DNA from 3 places in the Streptomyces sp. NPDC127098 genome. Region 3 is predicted to be linked to each of the others. Evidence: riboswitches for the same ligand, from Rfam matches in the RefSeq annotation. Region 3 holds a riboswitch; each other region holds the start of a gene.

Region 1 (6,063 bases), on a different contig from region 3:
ACGGACGTGGCCGGCACCAGCCGTGCCCCGAGGCCGCCGGCGAGCGACCAGACGCCGCCGAGGCCGACGCCGACCAGCACGCGGGCCACCATCATGACCGTGACGTTCGGCGACCAGGCGGACAGCACGTTGGCCGCCGCCAGGAGCACCAGCAGGGAACAGAGGACGACGCGCCGGTCGATCCGGCCCACCGCGGCGGTGACCAGCGGCGCGGAGAACGCGCCGATCAGCCCGGTGACGGTGAGCGCCAGCCCGGCCGTGCCCTCGCTCACGTCCAGCGAACCGCTGATGGGTGTGAGCAGGCCCACCGGCAGCATCTCGGAGGTGACCACGGTGAAGGTGCCGGCCGCCACGGTCAGCACGGCGGGCCAGCCGCCGTTCAGGGATCCACGTGCCATGGCTTCAGCCAAGCCGGGGGCAGGGAGGGGGAACAACCGCGGAGTTCTCATGCTTCCATGAGGTGGGCTCATCGATCGGCGGCCTGGTCCGCGTGCGGAACGCGCCGGGCGAAAGGGCGACGGAGGGCACGGTGGAGATCCGCGAGCTGGAGTGCTTCCTGATCCTCGCGGAGGAGTTGCACTTCGGACGGACCGGCGAGCGGCTGTACGTCTCCCAGGGCCGGGTCAGCCAGCTGATCCGCTCCCTGGAACAGCGCGTCGGCGGCCGCCTGGTGGACCGCACCAGTCGGCGGGTGCGGCTCACCCCGCTGGGGCGGGACTTCCGCGACGACCTCCGCCCGGCCTACGCCGCGCTGCGCGACGCCGTCGAGAACGCCCGGGCGGCGGCCCGTGGGGTGAGCGGGCCGCTGCGCATCGGGTTCCAGGGCGTCGTGGGGTACGGGTTCATGGACGTGGTCGGGGAGTTCGAGGACCGATACCCAGGCTGCGTCACCCGGATCACCGAGCTGCCGCTCTCCGACCCCTTCGGGCCGCTGTACCGCGAGCAGGTGGACGTCGCCGTGGTGTTGTTGCCGGTCGAGGAACCGACGCTCGTGCTCGGGCCGGTCTTCTCCCGCCAGCCGTACTTCGTGGCGGCCTCCCGCCGGCATCCCTTCGCCACCCGGACCGTCCTGGACGCCGAGGAACTGGCCACGACACCGCTCGTCGGGGTGGCCGCCCCGGCGCCGGACTACTGGCGCGAGGCGCAGGCACCCACCCACACCCCGTCCGGCGCGCCGGTGCCGCGGGGCCCGACGGTCGGCACCCTCCAGGAGGGTCTGTCGCTGGTGGCGGCCAACCGGGGCGTGATGCTGCTGTGCCGCCCCACCTCCGAGTACCACCACCGCCAGGATGTGGCGTACGTCCCGGTGACCGGTCTCCCCGACTCCGCGCTCGGCCTCGTCTGGCGCGGCGACCGCGAGAACGCCCGGGTGCGGGCCTTCGCCGCGGCGGTGGCCGACGCGCTGGCCCGGGACCCGGGCATCGGGTAGCGCGCTCCGGTGCCGTCAGGCGGTGGCGAAGGGGTCGCCGGCCACCCCGGCGAGCCGGATCAGCCCGGGCCCGTCGCCCCACTGCTCGGGCACGAGCGCCCACAGGGTGTATGTCACGCCGTGCTCGGCGGCGTGCCGCGTCGCCCACGCCAGCACCTCGTCGACGTCGGCGTCCGACACCTCGTACTCGTCCGCGACGTTGACCGCCCGGTCCCAGAAGTAGACCCGGTAGCGCGGGTGGTCCAGCTCCCAGGTGGTGTCCCTCGGGTCGACGCCTCGTATCCGCATGGCGCCAGTCTAGGAGCGGGGCGGCGATGAGTTTCCCCTTCCGCCGAGGTCTTTCGTGCATGACCAACGACGACCTTCCCCTTGATCTCGGTCCGGCGGCCGCCGGGGTGGCCGGCCTGCTCGACGGCGTCGACCAGGAGCGGTTCGGCGCCCGGACGCCGTGTCCCGACTACCGGGTCGAGGACCTGCTGCGGCACCTGCTCGGGCTGACGCTGGCCTTCCGGGCCGCCGCCCGCAAGGAGTTCGGCCCGCTGACGGACCTGAGCCCGACCGACACCGCGCAGCCGGCGCCCTCCCTCGACGGCGACTGGCGCGGCCGGCTGCGGCGGCAGCTCGACGAACTGGCGGCGGCCTGGCGGGAGCCGGCCGCCTGGGAGGGCGAGACCAGGGCCGGCGGCGTCAGCCTGCCGGCCGAGGTCATGGGCCGGGTGGCGCTCAACGAACTCCTCATCCACGGCTGGGACCTGGCCCGCGCCACCGGCCAGCCCTACGAAGCGGACGACGTCACCGCGGGGGCCTCGATCGCGCTGCTCTCCCAGGGGACCGACCCGGCCGCCCGCGAGGGCACCGGCTTCGCCCCACCGGTTCCGATCGCGGACGACGCCCCACCCCTGGCCCGCGCCGTGGCCCTCAGCGGCCGACAGCCCTCCTGGGCGCCGGAGCCGCTCGCCTGACCGCCCCCGGCCCGGCGAGGAGGGGCCGGGCCCGGGGGCTCACGTGGTCAGTCGGTCAGGGGCAGGTAGACGCGGTTGCCGGCGTCGGCGAATTCCTGGGATTTGGCGGCCATGCCGGCCTCGATCTCCTCGCCGGTGAGGGTGAGGCGGTCGCCGTAGTCCTTCCTGATGTCCTGGCTGATCCGCATCGAGCAGAACTTCGGGCCGCACATGGAGCAGAAGTGCGCCGTCTTGGCCGGTTCGGCCGGGAGGGTCTCGTCGTGGAAGGAGCGGGCCGTGTCGGGGTCGAGGGCCAGGTTGAACTGGTCCTCCCAGCGGAACTCGAAGCGGGCGTCGGAGAGCGCGTCGTCCCAGACCTGGGCGCCCGGGTGGCCCTTGGCCAGGTCTGCGGCGTGGGCGGCGATCTTGTAGGTGATGACGCCGGTCTTGACGTCGTCGCGGTTGGGGAGGCCGAGGTGTTCCTTCGGCGTGACGTAGCAGAGCATGGCCGTGCCCCACCAGGCGATCATCGCGGCGCCGATGCCCGAGGTGATGTGGTCGTAGGCGGGCGCGATGTCGGTGGTGAGGGGGCCGAGGGTGTAGAAGGGGGCGCCGTCGCAGATCTCCTGTTGGAGGTCGATGTTCTCCTTGATCTTGTGCATGGGGACGTGGCCCGGGCCCTCGATCATGGTCTGGACGTCGTGTTCGCGCGCGATGCGGTTGAGCTCGCCGAGGGTGCGGAGTTCGGCGAACTGCGCCTCGTCGTTGGCGTCCGCGATGGATCCCGGGCGGAGGCCGTCGCCGAGCGAGAAGGTGATGTCGTAGGCGCGCAGGATCTCGCAGAGCTCGGCGAAGTGGGTGTAGAGGAAGCTCTCCCGGTGGTGGGCCAGGCACCAGGCGGCCATGATGGAGCCGCCGCGCGAGACGATGCCGGTCTTGCGGCGCGCGGTCAGCGGCACGTAGCGCAGCAGCACGCCGGCGTGCACGGTCATGTAGTCGACGCCCTGCTCGGCCTGTTCGACCACCGTGTCGCGGTAGATCTCCCAGGTCAGTTCCTCGGCCCTGCCGCCGACCTTCTCCAGCGCCTGGTAGATGGGGACGGTGCCCACCGGGACCGGCGAGTTGCGGAGGATCCACTCGCGGGTGGTGTGGATGTCGCGGCCGGTGGAGAGGTCCATGATGGTGTCGGCGCCCCAGCGGGTGGCCCACGTCATCTTCTCCACCTCCTCGTCGATGGACGAGGTGACGGCGGAGTTGCCGATGTTGGCGTTGACCTTCACCAGGAAGTTCCGGCCGATGATCATCGGTTCGGACTCCGGGTGGTTGACGTTCACCGGCAGCACGGCACGGCCGGCGGCGATCTCGTCGCGGACGAACTCGGGGCTGACGTTCTCCCGGATGGCGACGAACTCCATCTCGGGCGTGATCTCCCCGCGCCTGGCGTACGCGAGTTGTGTGACGGCGCCCGTGCCGTCGGCGCGGCGCTCGTCGATCCACGCGCGCCGCAGCGGCGGGAGGCCGCGGCGGACGTCGGTGGTGACCTCGGGGTCGGTGTAGGGACCCGAGGTGTCGTAGAGCGTGACGGCGTTGCCGTCGGTGAGGTGCACCCTGCGCACCGGGACCCGCAGGTCCGGGCGCGACCCGGTGAGGTATCCCTTGTGTGAACCGATGACGGGCGTGCTGGACGTGCCCGTTTCCTGCTTGGTCATCAGACCCACTCCCTACGCCGGCATTACCCGGTAACAGGTTCGGCGGTCGGCGCAGCGGCAGCGCCCTCTCAGCCCCGTGCTCGGAGCTCCCGCGATGTGTTGCTCGCGTCCCCACGCTAACGGCATGACGCGCGTGCTGAACAGGGGGCCGGTGGTCCGGCGGGCGTGCGTTGGGCTTCTTACGCGATGATCGGCGGGTGACCGAACACCACGAAGGCCACCACGGCCACTCACACCAGCACGGCCCGCCGGCCCCCGTCTCGGCGCACCTGCGCCGGGTCATCGCGGCGGTGCTGATCCCGTTCGCGGCGCTGATGGCGGCCGGCCTGGTGCTGCTGTGGCCGGGTGGGGAGCCGGAGCGCGAGGACCGCACGGGCGTCGGCTTCGACCAGCAGCTCGAACAGGCGCGGGTGACGGAGGTCGTCGAGACGCCCTGCGAGGAACTCGGCGTCCAGCTGGCGTCCGGCATCGAGGGCGAGTGCGCGCAGGCCACGGTGGAGGTGACCTCGGGGCAGGACACCGGGCACACGTTCACCGAGGTGGTGACCCCGGACGCGTCGCAGCAGTTCCACGTGGGGCAGGAGGTGGTGGTCGCCTACGCGCCGGACGCGCCCGAGGAACTGCAGTACAGCGTCTCGGACGTGGACCGGCAGGCGCCGATGCTGTGGCTGGCCGCGATCTTCGCGGTCGTGGTGGTGCTGGTCGGGCGGCTGCGGGGGCTGCTGGCGCTGGTGGGGCTGGTGGTGAGCTTCGCGGTGCTGACGCTGTTCATCCTGCCGGCGATCCTCGGCGGCTCGAACCCGTTGCTGGTGGCGGTGGTCGGGGGCAGCGTGATCATGCTGACCGCCCTGTACCTGTGCCACGGGGTGAACGCCCGCACCTCGGTCGCGGTGCTCGGGACGCTGGTCTCGCTGATACTGATCGGGCTGCTCGGCTCGGTGTTCATCGAGTGGGCGCACCTGAGCGGCAACACCGACGACCAGACGGGTCTGGTGCACAGCCTCTATCCGCGGATCGAGATCCAGGGCCTGCTGCTGGCCGGCATCCTGATCGGCTCGCTCGGGGTGCTCGACGACGTGACCGTCACCCAGACCTCGGCCGTGTGGGAGCTGAAGCGGGCCGACCCGGGGGCGGGTTGGCTGAAGCTCTACCGCTCGGCGATGCGGATCGGCCGGGACCACATCGCGTCGGTGGTGAACACGCTGGTGCTGGCCTACGCGGGCGCCGCGCTGCCGTTGATGCTGCTGTTCACCATCGCGCGGGCCAGCGTGTCCACGGTGGCGTTCAGCGAGCTGGTCTCGGAGGAGATCGTGCGGACCCTCGTCGGGTCGATCGGCCTGGTGGCCTCGGTCCCGGTGACGACGCTGCTCGCGGCGCTCGTGGTGAGCGCGGACCGGCCGGCGCCCGGCGCGGCGTCGATCCCGGCGCCGGCGGGCGCGCCCGCCGGCGGAGTGGTGACCGGGGTGGCCCCGGGGGCCGGGGTGCCGGCCGCTACCAACCGCCACCGGAGGAGGAAGAAGAGGTGAACTTCCGCACCACGAAGATCAGCACGGCCACCAGCGCGGCGAAGACCAGCACCCGGAAGGCGAGTCCGAGCACCCAGGTGATCACGGAGATGATCAGGCTGCCGAAGACCACCAGCGCGATGGTGGGGATGGCGATCCAGCGCACCCACCACGGCAGTGTCATAAAGGCGGCTTTCATTGCCCCGGCTCCTTCATCGCCCTAGCTCCTACCACGATCGACTGACGCATTCGATGCTAAGGGCGCCGGACGGGGTGTGGGAGGCCCGGGCGCCCCGGTCCTCCCCTGACCGTTCCCTGACTCCTACCCTGAGCCGGGGGGCCGACTCAGCTCCCCTCGGGGGGCGAGAAGACGACCATCACCCGCAGGTCCTCGGTGATGTGGTGGAAGCGGGCGGGGGTGCCGGCGGGCACGTAGACCACGCTGCCACGCCCCACCGTGGTCGTCTCGTCGCCGACGG
Region 2 (6,063 bases), on a different contig from region 3:
GGGCCGGCAGGGTGACGCGCCGCCAGGCGGCGAACCGGCCGGCGCCGAGCACCCGCGCCGCCTCCTCCTGCCGGGGGTCGAGCTGGGCCCAGAGGCCGCCCACCGTGCGGACCACGACGGCGTAGTTGAAGAAGACGTGGGCGAGGAGGATGGCCCAGGCGGTGTTGTCGAGGCGCACGCCCCACAGCTCGTCGAGCAGCCCGCCCCGGCCGAGCAGCGCCAGGAAGGCGGCTCCGGTGACCACGGTCGGCAGCACGAAGGGCACCGCCACCACGGCGTGCAGCAGCCGCCTGCCGGGGAAGTCCAGGCGGGCGAAGACGTAGGCGCCGGGGAGCGCGAGCGCCAGGGTGAGGGCGGTGGAGGCCGCCGCCTGCCAGCAGGTGAACCACAGCACCCCGGCCAGGTCGGGGTCGGTGAGCACCTCGCCGACCACACCGAGCCGCCAGGCGCCCTCCGGGCGCAGTCCGCGCTCCACGATGGCCGCCACCGGGTAGGCGAAGAACAGCGCGAAGAAGGCCAGCGGGGGCGCGAGGAGCGCGAGCCGGACGGCGAGGGCGCGGGTCACCCGGGGAACCTCGTCCTCATCGTCCTCATCAGACTCAACGGACTCAACGGACTCAACGGACTCAACGGACGACCAGCGAGGTCCACTCGTCGACCCAGTCCTCACGGTGCTCGGCGATGGTGGCGGGCTCCACCGACCAGGGCTCCGCCACGGTCGCGCCGTAGCGGGTGAAGACCTCGGGCAGCTCGGTGCCCTCGCGGACCGGGTTGACGAACATCGACATCGGCAGTTCGCGTTGGAAGGCGTCGCTCAGCAGGAAGTCGAGCAGCGCCCGGCCGCCCTCCGGGTTGGCGGCGCCGTCGAGCAGCCCGGCGAACTCGATCTGCCGGAAGCAGGTGCCGGTGGCCACGCCGGTGGGCGCCTCGTCCGGCAGTTCCTCACCGCCGCCGAAGGCGACCTCGGCCGGCGGGCTGCTGGCGTAGGAGACGACGAGCGGCCGGTCGCCCGAGGAGCCGCCGGCGCCAGAGAAGCGCTCGTAGTACGCCTGCTCCCAGCCGTCGACCACCTCGACGCCGTTCTCCGCGAGCCGCTGCCAGTACTCCTGCCAGCCGTCCTCGCCGTAGGCGTCGACGGTGGCCAGCAGGAAGCCGAGCCCGGGCGAGGAGGTGGCGGCGTTCTCCACGACCAGCAGGTCGCGGTAGGCGGGGTCGGTCAGGTCGTCCAGCGTCTCCGGCGGGGTGAGGTCATGCTCGGCGAAGTAGCCGCGGTCGTAGTTGACGCAGACGTCGCCGGTGTCGACCGGGGTGACCCGGTGCTCGCCGGCGTCCAGCTGGAACTCCTCGGGCACCTCGGCGAGCCCCGCGGCCTCGTGGGGGACGAACACGCCCCCGTCCAGGGCGCGGGAGAGCAGCGTGTTGTCGACGCCGAAGAGCACGTCGCCCTGCGGGTTGCCCCGGGAGAGCACGGCCTGGTTGACGACGACGCCCGCGTCGCCGCCGCGCAGCACCTCCACCCGGTACCCCGTCTCCGCGGTGAAGGCGTCCAGCACCTCCTGGGGCACCTCGAAGGAGTCGTGGGTGACCAGGGTGACCTCGTCCCCGCCCGCGCCCTCGGAGTCGCCCGGGCCGGCCGCGTCCTCCGAGCCACCGCAGGCGGTGAGCAGGGTGAGCCCGAGGGCGGTGGCGAGTGTGGCGGCGCGCCGTGTGGTGGCGCGCCCCGGGTGGCTGGGGTGCATGTGCCGCCCTTTCCGGGCCTTCCTGGCCGACTGGAGACAGGCGGGCGCGCACGCACGAGAGGCCTTCCGAACTTCCTACCCAGCATGACCTGGGCGAGGTTCGAGGGTCTGCGGCCGGTGCCGCACTCTCAGCGCTGCGAGCGCTCCCCTGTCGGAATGTGTGATTGTCGGCCGCCCACGATAGCAGCCGCCGGAAGCGACTACCGCTCGGCCGCCGCCAGCTGACCGCAGGCCCCGTCGATCTCCTGCCCCCTGGTGTCCCGCACGGTGACCGGCACCCCGTGGGTCTCGAGCGCCGCCACGAAGGCCCGCTCGTCCTCGGGCCTGGAGGCCGTCCACTTGGAGCCGGGGGTCGGGTTGAGCGGGATCAGGTTGACGTGTGCGCCACGGCCCTTGAGCAGCCGGCCGAGCAGGTCGGCCCGCCACGCCTGGTCGTTGATGTCCCGGATGAGCGCGTACTCGATGGAGACGCGCCGCCCGGAGCGCTCCGTGTACTCCCAGGCCGCGTCCAGCACCTCGCGGACCTTCCAGCGGGTGTTGACCGGCACCAGGGTGTCCCGCAGCTCGTCGTCCGGCGCGTGCAGCGAGACCGCGAGCCGGCAGGAGAGGCCCTCCTCGGCGAACCTGCGCATGGCGGGCACCAGGCCGACGGTGGAGACCGTGATGCCGCGCTGCGAGAGCCCGACGCCGTCGGGACCCGGGTCGGTGAGCCGGCGGATGGCGCCCACCACCCGGCGGTAGTTGGCCAGCGGCTCGCCCATGCCCATGAACACGACGTTGGAGAGCCGGGCCGGGCCGCCCGGCACCTCGCCGTCGCGCAGCGCCCGCATGCCGTCCACGATCTGGTGCACGATCTCGGCGGTGGACAGGTTGCGGTCGAGGCCGGCCTGTCCGGTGGCGCAGAACGGGCAGTTCATCCCGCAGCCGGCCTGTGAGGAGACGCACATGGTGACCCGGTCCGGGTAGCGCATCAGCACCGACTCGACCAGCGTGCCGTCGTGCAGCCGCCACAGCGACTTGCGGGTGGCTCCGTCGTCGCAGCTGACGTGCCGCACCACGGTCATCAGCCGGGGCAGCAGCTCCTGGGCGAGCCGCTCCCGGGCGCCGGCCGGGATGTCCGTCCAGTCGGCGGGGTCGTCCGCGAACCGGCCGAAGTAGTGGCGGGACAACTGCTTGGCGCGGAACGGCTTCTCGCCGAGCGCGACGACCGCCTCGCGCCGCTCGTCGGGGCTGAGGTCGGCGAGGTGCCGCGGGGGCTTGGCGGCCCCGCGCGGCGCGACGAAGGTGAGCTCTCCTGGTACAGGCATGGTCAGGCCAGTGTCGCAGACGCCGACGGCATCCCACGCCGCCGCCCGCCCCGCCGGCCGCCGCCGGGCCGGGCTCAGCCGGCGCCGACGAAGGCGAGCAGCACCAGCCAGACCACCGGGGCGGTGGGCAGCAGCGAGTCGAGCCGGTCCATGATCCCGCCGTGCCCCGGCAGCAGCCGGCCCATGTCCTTGATGCCCAGGTCCCGCTTGATCATCGACTCGCCCAGGTCGCCGAGGGTGGCGCTGACGGCCACCCCGAGCCCGAGCACGAGCCCCTGCCACCAGGCGCCGTCGTCGATCAGGAACTCGGCGCACACCGCGCCCGCGGCCATCGCGAAGAGCACGGCCCCGACCAGGCCCTCCCGAGTCTTGCCCGGGCTGATCCTGGGAGCGAGCTTGGCGCGGCCGAACCGGTAGCCCACGGCGTAGGCGCCGGTGTCGCTGACCACGGTGAGGATCAGGAACGTCAGCACGCGCTGGACGCCATCGTCGGCGGCCAGCATCAGCGCCACGAAGCTGGCCAGGAACGGCACGTAGAACGCGGCGAAGACCGCGGCCGTCACGTCCCGCAGGTAGTCCTCTGGCGGGCCCGACATCCGCCACAGCAGCGCGGCGAGGACGGTGAGCGCCATGGCCAGCCAGACGCCGTCGGCGCCCCGCAGGTAGCCGAGCACGACCGTGGCGGCGCCGCCCACCGCGAGCGGCGGCAGCGGCAGCCGGATGAGCTTGCGCTCGGCGAGCCGCGAGGAGAGCTCCCAGAGCCCGACCACGACCGCCAGCGCTATCACGACCAGGAAGGCGGGCTTGTAGGTGAAGAGCGAGACCAGGACGACCGCGCCGAGGCTGAGCCCGACGCCCACGGCGGCGCCCAGGTCGCGCCCGCCGCGCTTCGTGGGCGGGCGGGCGCCGGAACTCGCGCCGGGGCCACCGCCCACGCCGGGGGGCGACGCCGTGTCGCCGTCACGCCCGGCCTGGCCCGCGTAGCCGGCGGCCTGGGGCTGTGGCCCCCAGGACGGTCGCCCCCAGGATGATTCAGTCACGTCCGGTCAGACCTCGAGCAGTTCCGCTTCCTTGTGCTTGAGCAACTCGTCCACCTGGGCCACGTACTTGGCGGTGGTGTCGTCCAGCTCCTTCTCGCCACGCCGGCCCTCGTCCTCGCCGACCTCGCCGTCCTTGACGGCCTTGTCGATGGCCTCCTTGGCCTTCCGGCGGACGCCGCGGATCGAGATCTTGGCGTCCTCGCCCTTGGTCTTGGCGACCTTGATGTACTCGCGGCGGCGCTCCTCGGTGAGTTCGGGGAACACCACGCGGATGATGTGGCCGTCGTTGGTCGGGTTGACGCCCAGGTCCGAGTCCCTGATGGCCTGTTCGATGTTGCGCAGCGCGCTCTTGTCGAACGGGGTCACCACGGCCATCCGCGCCTCGGGAACGGAGAACGAGGCGAGTTGGTTGATCGGGGTCTTGGTGCCGTAGTACTCGGCCAGAATCTTGTTGAACATCGCCGGGTGCGCACGGCCGGTGCGAATCGCGGCCAGATCCTCCTTGGCGACCACGACGGCCTTCTCCATCTTCTCCTCGGCCTCGAGGAGGGCTTCTTCGATCACCACGTGCTCCTGGTTCGATGTGTTCGATGTGGGTGTCTGTCAGGCCCGCCGGCCCTGGCTGTTGACGAGTGTGCCGATCTTCTCACCCTTTACCGCACGGGCGATATTGCCCTCCGCGAGCAGTTCGAAGACCAGGATGGGCAGTTTGTTGTCCCGGCACAGCGTGATCGCCGTGGAATCCGCCACCCTGAGGTCGCGGGTGATCACCTCGCCATAATCGAGCGCGTCGAACTTCACGGCGCCCGGGTTCTTCGCGGGATCCGAGTCGTAGACGCCGTCCACCCCGTTCTTGCCCATCAACAGCGCCTCGGCGTGGATCTCCAGGGCGCGCTGGGCCGCCGTGGTGTCCGTGGAGAAGTAGGGCATGCCCATGCCCGCGCCGAAGATGACCACGCGGCCCTTCTCCAGGTGCCGCACGGCGCGCAGCGGGATGTAGGGCTCGGCGACCTGGCCCATGGTGATGGCCGTCTGCACCCGGGAGTCGATGCCCTCCTTCTCCAGGAAGTCCTGGAGCGCGAGGCAGTTCATGACCGTGCCGAGCATGCCCATGTAGTCGGAACGGGCCCGGTCCATGCCGCGCTGCTGCAACTCGGCGCCCCGGAAGAAGTTGCCGCCGCCGATGACGACAGCGATCTGCGCGCCGTCCCGGACCACGGCGGCGATCTCCCGGGCCATCTTGTGCACGACGTCTGGGTCGACCCCGAGCCCTCCGCCGCCCGCGAACGCCTCTCCCGACAGCTTGAGCAGGAAACGGCGAGGTTTGTCGTCCTGGTTCATGGAACTCTCCTCGTGCACACACCAAGGAGGCCACTGCCAGCGGATGCGCGCGATCCCCTGTTCGGCAATGGCCTCCTCGTCACCACTTCGGTCGTGCCGACCGCTTCTGCCGCGGCCGGACGGCCTTCCGCCCGACAATAGCCGGGGCACGTCCGTTCCGTCGCCGACGGCGCGACGTCACGGGCGGCGCGTCAGCGCGTCAGGCGCCGACGCGGAACCGGGCGAAGGCGGTCAGCGTGGCGCCGGCCTCGGTCAGCACCTTCTGCACCGTCTTCTTGTTGTCCTTGGCGAACGCCTGGTCGAGCAGCGCGTTCTCCTTGAAGAAGCCGTTGACCCGGCCCTCGACGATCTTCGGCAGGGCGCCCTCGGGCTTGCCCTCCTCGCGGGCGGTCGCCTCGGCGATGCGACGCTCGTTCTCGACGACGTCGGCCGGCACGTCCTCACGGCTGAGGAAGCGGGGGGCGAAGGCGGCGATGTGCTGGGCGACGTCCTTGGCGGTCTGGGCGTCCTCCTTCTCCAGCTGGACCAGCACGCCCACCTGCGGCGGCAGGTCGGGGCTGGTGCGGTGCAGGTAGGAGGCGACGTAGCCGCCCTCGTAGCGGGCGTAGCGGTCCAGGACGATCTTCTCGCCCAGGT
Region 3 (6,063 bases):
TGGACGGCGGTCAGCACCTCGACGCGGTCGCCGGCGGCCAGCTCCGTGGCCGCCCACTGCCCGCGCGGGACGACGGTCTCGTTGACGGCGGCGGCGATGCCGCTCGGCGCCGTGCTCAGCTCGGCCACCAGCGCGGCGAGGGTGGTGCCGGCCGGCACCCGCCGCGCGGTGCCGTTCACGCTGACGGACAAGCTGAGGGACAACCGGTCGCTCACGCCGGCACCTCCCGGGTCTCGGTCACGAACCGCCCGGCGGTGAACGGGCGGGCGTAGTCCGGCAGTTCGCCGGTGGTCAGGGACTCGGCGAGCGCCTCGCCGGTGATGGGGGTCAACAGCACCCCGTTGCGGCCGTGTCCGGTGGCAAGGTGCAGTCCTTCGAGGCCGCTGGGGCCGAGCAGCGGGGCGTTGTCCGGGGTGGCCGGCCGCAGCCCGGCCAGCGTCTCGACCAGCGGCAGTTCGGTGATGCCCGGGAGCAACTCGTGCGCGTCGCGCAGCAGCTGGTACACGCCGCCGGCCGTCACCGTCGTGTCGAAGCCCAACTCCTCGGTCGTCGCGCCGATCACCAGCTCGCCGCTGAGCCTCGGCACCAGGTACACCTGGGCCCCGCGGACCACGGCGCGCACCGTGCGGGAGAGGAACGGCGCGTAGCCGGGCGGGACCCGAAGCCGCACCACCTGCCCCTTGACCGGCCGCACCGGCACCCGTGCCCGCACCTCGGGCGGCAGGCCGGCGAGTTCGCCGCTGCGACAGCCGGCGGCCAGCACCGTCTGCCCGGCGCCGAGCCGGCCGCCGCCGGCCAGCACCACCCCGGTGGCCCGGTCCCCGACCACTGTCAACTCCCGCGCCTCGTCCCGGTGGAAGACCACCCCGGCGCGCTCGCAGGCCGTGCGCAGCGCGGCGGCGAGCCGCCGTGGGTCGGTCTGGTGGTCGCCGTCGACCCGGAGACCGCCGCGCACCCTGGGCGCCAGCATCGGTTCGAGACGCCGGCACTCGCGGCCCGTCAGCCAGCTCGCTGCCAGGCCGCAACGCCGCCGCAGCAGCTCCAACTCCCGCAGCTCCGCCCGGTCGTCGGCGTCGAGCGCCACCTGGAGGGTGCCGCAGTCGCGGTAGCCGATGTCCGCGCCCGCCGCCTCGGTCAGCTCGGCCGCGAACGCCGGATAGCGCGCCGCCGACGCCAGGTTGAGGTCGAGCAGCGCTTCCTCGCCGTGGTGCAGCTCGGTGACGGCCGCCAGCATCCCGGCGGCCACCCACGCCGCGCCACGGCCCGGCTCGGGGTCGACCACCGCCACCCGCAGGCCGCGCCCGGCCGCCCGCCAGGCGGTGACCAGGCCGATGACGCCGCCACCGACCACCAGCACGTCGGCACGGTCCTCGGTACGGGGCATGGCGCGCTGGCCCATGCGAACTCCTCCCTTCGCCGGCATGACCCGGATCAGGTTCATACGGTCGGAGGCCGGCCAGCCTCCCTCTCAGCCCGGTCCGCCCGGGCTCCCGTGGGTGCGGTTGCTCGCCGCCAGCCTAGTACCGGGGCCCCGCCGGGGCCCAGCCGGCCGGTCACGCCGGTGCCGTGCACGATCGACGGCGGCATCGTGGCGCCACCAGCGGAGCGCCTACGCTTGCCGGCGTGAGCGGACGACGAGTCGTGGTGGTGGGGGCCGGCCTGGCCGGCGTGCAGACGGTGGTCGAACTGCGCGGGCAGGGCTGGGACGGCGCCGTCACGCTGCTCGGCGCCGAGCGCCACCGGCCCTACGACCGGCCGCCGCTGTCCAAGGCCGCGCTGCTCGCCCCGGACGACGAGTCCGCGCTGCACGCCGCCGCGCTGGACATCGACTTCGCCGAGCTCGACGCCGAACTGCTGCTCGGTCGCGCCGCCACCGGGCTGGACACCGCCCGACGGCGCCTGCACACCGACGCCGGCCCTCTCGACTACGACCACCTGGTGCTGGCCACCGGCGCCGAACCCGTCACCCTGCCCGGCACCCGCGACGTGCCCGGAGTCCACCTGCTGCGCACCCTCGACGACGCCCGCGCCCTGCGTCCCGTGCTCGCCGCCCGTGGCAGCGTGGTGGCGGTCGGCGCCGGCTGGATCGGCGCCGAGGTCGCCACGGCCGCCGCCGCGGCCGGCTGCCGGGTGACCGTCGTGGAGGCCGCCCACCACCCGCTGCCCGGCGCGCTGCCGCCCGAGATCACCGAGCCCATGCGCCGCTGGTACGCCGCGGCCGGCGCCGAGCTGCGCACCGGCCAGCGGGTGACGGCCGTCAGGTCAGGCGAGGTCGAGCTCGCGGACGGCACGGTGCTCGGTGCCGACGCCGTGCTGGTCGGCGTCGGCTCCCGCCCCGCCACCGGCTGGCTGGCCGGCTCCGGCGTCGAGCTGGCCCCCGACAGCTCCGTCAGCACGGACGCCGGCCTGCGCACCGGCGTGCCCGACGTGTACGCCGTCGGTGACTGCGCCTCCTACCCCTCCGCCCGCTACGGCCGGCGGCTGCTCGTCCACCACTGGGACAACGCGTTGCAGGGCCCACGCACCGTCGCCGCCGGCATTCGCGGCGAAACCGCCGTCCACGACCCGGTGCCCTACTTCTGGTCCGAGCAGTTCGGCCGCCACGTGCAGTACGCCGGCCGGCGCGGCGAGGGCCCGGCAGCCGGCGAGGAGACGCTGGTCACCCGGGGCGATCCGACCGGCGACGGGCCCTGGGCGGCCTGCTGGCTGGATTCCGCCGGCCGCCTCGTCGCCGTCCTCGCCGTCGACCAGCCGCGCGACCTCACCCAGGGCCGCCGGCTCGTCGAGCGCGGAACCCCGCTCGACGCGCGGCTGCTCGCCGACCCGTCCGTACCACTGAAGGCCGCCGTGCGCTGACGGTTGTCGGTGCGAGATGGCAGGCTGGAGACGTGACCGAGATTGATGCGAAGATCGACGCTCTCGTCCCCGCCTGGCTCACCCTCCCCGACATCGCCGAGGAACTCGGCGTCGAGGTGACCCGCGTCCGGCAGCTGGTCAAGGAGGGCCAGCTGATCGCCGTGCGCCGGGGCGAGAACCGCGTTCTCCAGGTGCCGTCCGCGTTCATCGGGGACGGCAAGATCGTCAAGGGCCTGGGCGGCACCCTCACGCTGCTGCGGGACGACGGCTTCTCCGACGAGGAGATGCTGGAGTGGCTGTTCACCCCGGACGACAGCCTGCCTGGCACCCCGGCCGAGGCCCTGCGGAACAATCGGGGGACCGAGGTGAAGCGCCGGGCGCAGGCGCTCGCCGTGTGACGACCGGCCGGCGGCCGGCCCGCCCGGGCCGTCCCCTTGGCTAAATAGGGGGGGCCGGGTTGACGGGGGGGGGGGCGGTCGCCGGCTGGGTGCGCCGCGGCGGGCGCGGGCCCGCCCGGGCCGGCCGCCGCGCCACGACCGAGGGGGGGATCCCCGGATGACCAGGACGAGCGCGCTCGCCGACGCCCGGCTCTACCTGTGCACCGACGCCAGGAAGCGCCAGGGCGACCTGCCCGAGTTCCTCGACGCCGTGCTGGCCGGCGGCGTGGACATCGTGCAGCTGCGCGACAAGAGCCTGGAGGCCGCCGAGGAGCTCGAACTGCTGGCCGTGCTGGCCGACGCCTGCCGGCGGCACGGCAGGCTGCTCGCCGTCAACGACCGGGCCGACGTCGCCCACGCCGCCGGCTCCGACGTGCTGCACCTGGGCCAGGGCGACCTGCCGGTGCCGGCGGCCCGCGCCATCCTCGGCGACGGCGTCCTCATAGGCCGCTCCACCCACGAGCCCGCGCAGGTGGACGCCGCCCTCGCCGACCCGGCCGTCGGCTACTTCTGCACCGGACCCTGCTGGCCGACGCCCACCAAGCCAGGCCGGGCCGCGCCCGGGCTGCCGCTCGTCGAGTACGCGGCGGCCAGGGCCGGCGCCAAGCCCTGGTTCGCCATCGGCGGCATCGACGCCACCACCCTCGACCAGGTGCTCGACGCCGGGGCCGGCCGCGTCGTCGTGGTGCGCGCCCTGACCGAGGCGCCGGACCCGGGCGAGGCCGCCGCGACGCTGTCCCGCCGGCTGCGCGAGCGCGCGTAGGCGCGCCCGGGACCCCGCGCGCTCCGGCCGGCCGTCCGCGTTCCGGACACGGGGCTGTCGATCCCGGTCGCGCTGGGTAGCCTGCGAGCATGGCCCTTGGCATTCCCAGCACGATGACGGACCGCGCGGAGACCGTCCGTGACCTGCTGTCCGCCGGCGAGCGGTCGTTCTCCTTCGAGTTCACCCCGCCCAAGACCGAAGCGGGCGAGCGCACCCTGTGGAACGCCATCCGGCGGGTCGAGGCGGTCGCGCCCACGTTCGTCTCCGTCACCTACGGCGCGGGCGGCAGCTCGCGCGAGCGCACCGTGCTGGCCACCGAGCGGATCGCCACCGAGACCACCCTCACCCCCGTCGCCCACCTCACGGCCGTCAACCACTCGGTCGCCGAGCTGCGCAACATCATCGGCCAGTACGCCGGCGCCGGCATCCGCAACATGCTGGCGCTGCGCGGCGACCCGCCGGGCGACCCGATGGGGGAGTGGCGGCGGCACCCGGAGGGCGTGACCTACGCGGCCGAACTCGTCAGCCTCATCAAGGAGTCGGGGGACTTCTGCGTCGGCGTGGCCGCCTTCCCCGAGATGCACCCACGCTCCACCGACTGGGAGAGTGATGTTCGGCACTTCATCAACAAGTGCCGGGCGGGCGCCGACTTCGCCATCACCCAGATGTTCTTCCACGCCGAGCACTACCTCCGGCTGCGCGACCGGGTCGCCGCCGCAGGCTGCGACGTTCCGATCATTCCCGAGATCATGCCGATCGCCAACGTCCGCCAGATCGAGCGCTTCAAGCAGCTCAGCAACAGCACCTTCCCGCCGGAGCTGGAAAAGGCCATCCTCGCGGTCAAGGACGACCCGATGGCTGTACGCTCGGTCGGGATCGATTTCGCCACGGAGTTGTGTGCGAGGCTGATGGACGAGGACATCCCTGGGCTGCACTTCGTCACGCTGAACACCACACTTCACTCGACGGCGACGCTTGACGTCTACAAGAATCTGGGTCTGCACCAGCGGACCTAGATGCCTGCCAGAAGGGGCGTACATGGGCTGGGCGGTCCTCTACATCGCATTCGGGGTCGTCGCCCTCTGGCTGCTAGGCGAGGTTCTTCTCCAGTACAAGGCGCGCCTGCGCTGGCGGTTGGTGGCCTTCTTCGGCTTCCTGCTCGTGGTGCTCGGCGTGCTGATGCCCTCGGTCCCGGTGATCGCCCTCGGCACCATCGCCTTCGCCACCGGGCAGACGTTCGTCACGCTGTCCTTCCGGCGCGGCTTCTCCACCGGTTGGGCGCTGGGCGGCGGCGCGGGCGGCAGCCGACGCCGCCGCGAGGTGGGCGGCCCGGACGACGCGGCGCCCGAGCTGCCGCCCGCCCCGCCGGCCGAACTGCCGCGCGCCGACACCCCGGTGGAGGGCGTGCCGGCCCTCGAGCCCACGACCGTCGGCTACGACGGCGGCTTCCCGACCGACGGCGCCCAGCAGGCCGGTGAGCAGGGCTACGGCGAGCAGCACTCCTACCAGGAGCCCTACCAGCAGGACACCTACGCGGTCGGCGGCGACGAGATATACGGCGACCAGACCGGCCAGCCGGTCGGAGCCGGCTACCAGGACTACTACCAGCAGCAGGGCTACGGCTACGCACAGCCGGAGCAGCAGCCGTACGTCGACGCCACCGAGAGCTACGCGGCGTACTCCGGCGACCAGTACGCCGACTACTCGGCCACCCAGGCCTTCCCCGCCACCGACGGCCAACCCACCGCCCAGGCCGACGCGTACCCCACCACGTACACCACCGGCTACGCCACCGACCAGTGGTCGTCGAACGGCAACGGCGACGGAGACTCCTACTACCAGGAGACCCCACCCGGCGGCGTCTGGGTCCCCCAGCAACGCGACTCGCCGAACCCCGCCGACGCGGGCTACGACTACCAGGCCCAACAACAGCCCGGCGCCTACCCCCAACAGGACGGCTACGACCCCACCACCGGCCAGGGCTACTACTACAACAACGACCAACGC

Evidence for each region. Region 3 has a riboswitch for thiamine pyrophosphate ahead of thiO (glycine oxidase ThiO). Riboswitches for the same ligand answer to the same signal wherever they lie in the genome.
Region 1: linked by a shared signal. The riboswitch ahead of thiC (phosphomethylpyrimidine synthase ThiC) and the one ahead of thiO (glycine oxidase ThiO) in region 3 are both predicted to bind thiamine pyrophosphate.
Region 2: linked by a shared signal. The riboswitch ahead of ACFWI8_RS28865 (thiamine ABC transporter substrate binding subunit) and the one ahead of thiO (glycine oxidase ThiO) in region 3 are both predicted to bind thiamine pyrophosphate.

Annotation. Positions count from the first base shown of each region.
Region 1 covers NZ_JBHXFJ010000006.1:151,109-157,171, reverse strand. The annotation lists gene ACFWI8_RS06790 (MFS transporter) at 1-362, opposite strand, end outside; gene ACFWI8_RS06785 (LysR family transcriptional regulator) at 491-1,429, shown strand; gene ACFWI8_RS06780 (hypothetical protein) at 1,445-1,717, opposite strand; gene ACFWI8_RS06775 (TIGR03086 family metal-binding protein) at 1,777-2,391, shown strand; gene thiC (phosphomethylpyrimidine synthase ThiC) at 2,439-4,079, opposite strand; TPP riboswitch at 4,072-4,182, opposite strand; gene ACFWI8_RS06765 (YibE/F family protein) at 4,277-5,605, shown strand; gene ACFWI8_RS06760 (DUF5326 family protein) at 5,571-5,783, opposite strand; gene ACFWI8_RS06755 (cupin domain-containing protein) at 5,930-6,063, opposite strand, start outside.
Region 2 covers NZ_JBHXFJ010000061.1:18,682-24,744, forward strand. The annotation lists gene ACFWI8_RS28860 (ABC transporter permease) at 1-565, opposite strand, end outside; gene ACFWI8_RS28865 (thiamine ABC transporter substrate binding subunit) at 627-1,739, opposite strand; TPP riboswitch at 1,794-1,899, opposite strand; gene rlmN (23S rRNA (adenine(2503)-C(2))-methyltransferase RlmN) at 1,940-3,046, opposite strand; gene ACFWI8_RS28875 (phosphatidate cytidylyltransferase) at 3,121-3,981, opposite strand; gene frr (ribosome recycling factor) at 4,093-4,650, opposite strand; gene pyrH (UMP kinase) at 4,690-5,427, opposite strand; gene tsf (translation elongation factor Ts) at 5,627-6,063, opposite strand, start outside.
Region 3 covers NZ_JBHXFJ010000012.1:110,136-116,198, forward strand. The annotation lists gene thiS (sulfur carrier protein ThiS) at 1-203, opposite strand, end outside; gene thiO (glycine oxidase ThiO) at 212-1,399, opposite strand; TPP riboswitch at 1,392-1,504, opposite strand; gene ACFWI8_RS10920 (NAD(P)/FAD-dependent oxidoreductase) at 1,624-2,856, shown strand; gene ACFWI8_RS10925 (Rv2175c family DNA-binding protein) at 2,889-3,254, shown strand; gene thiE (thiamine phosphate synthase) at 3,412-4,056, shown strand; gene metF (methylenetetrahydrofolate reductase [NAD(P)H]) at 4,146-5,072, shown strand; gene ACFWI8_RS10940 (hypothetical protein) at 5,095-6,063, shown strand, end outside.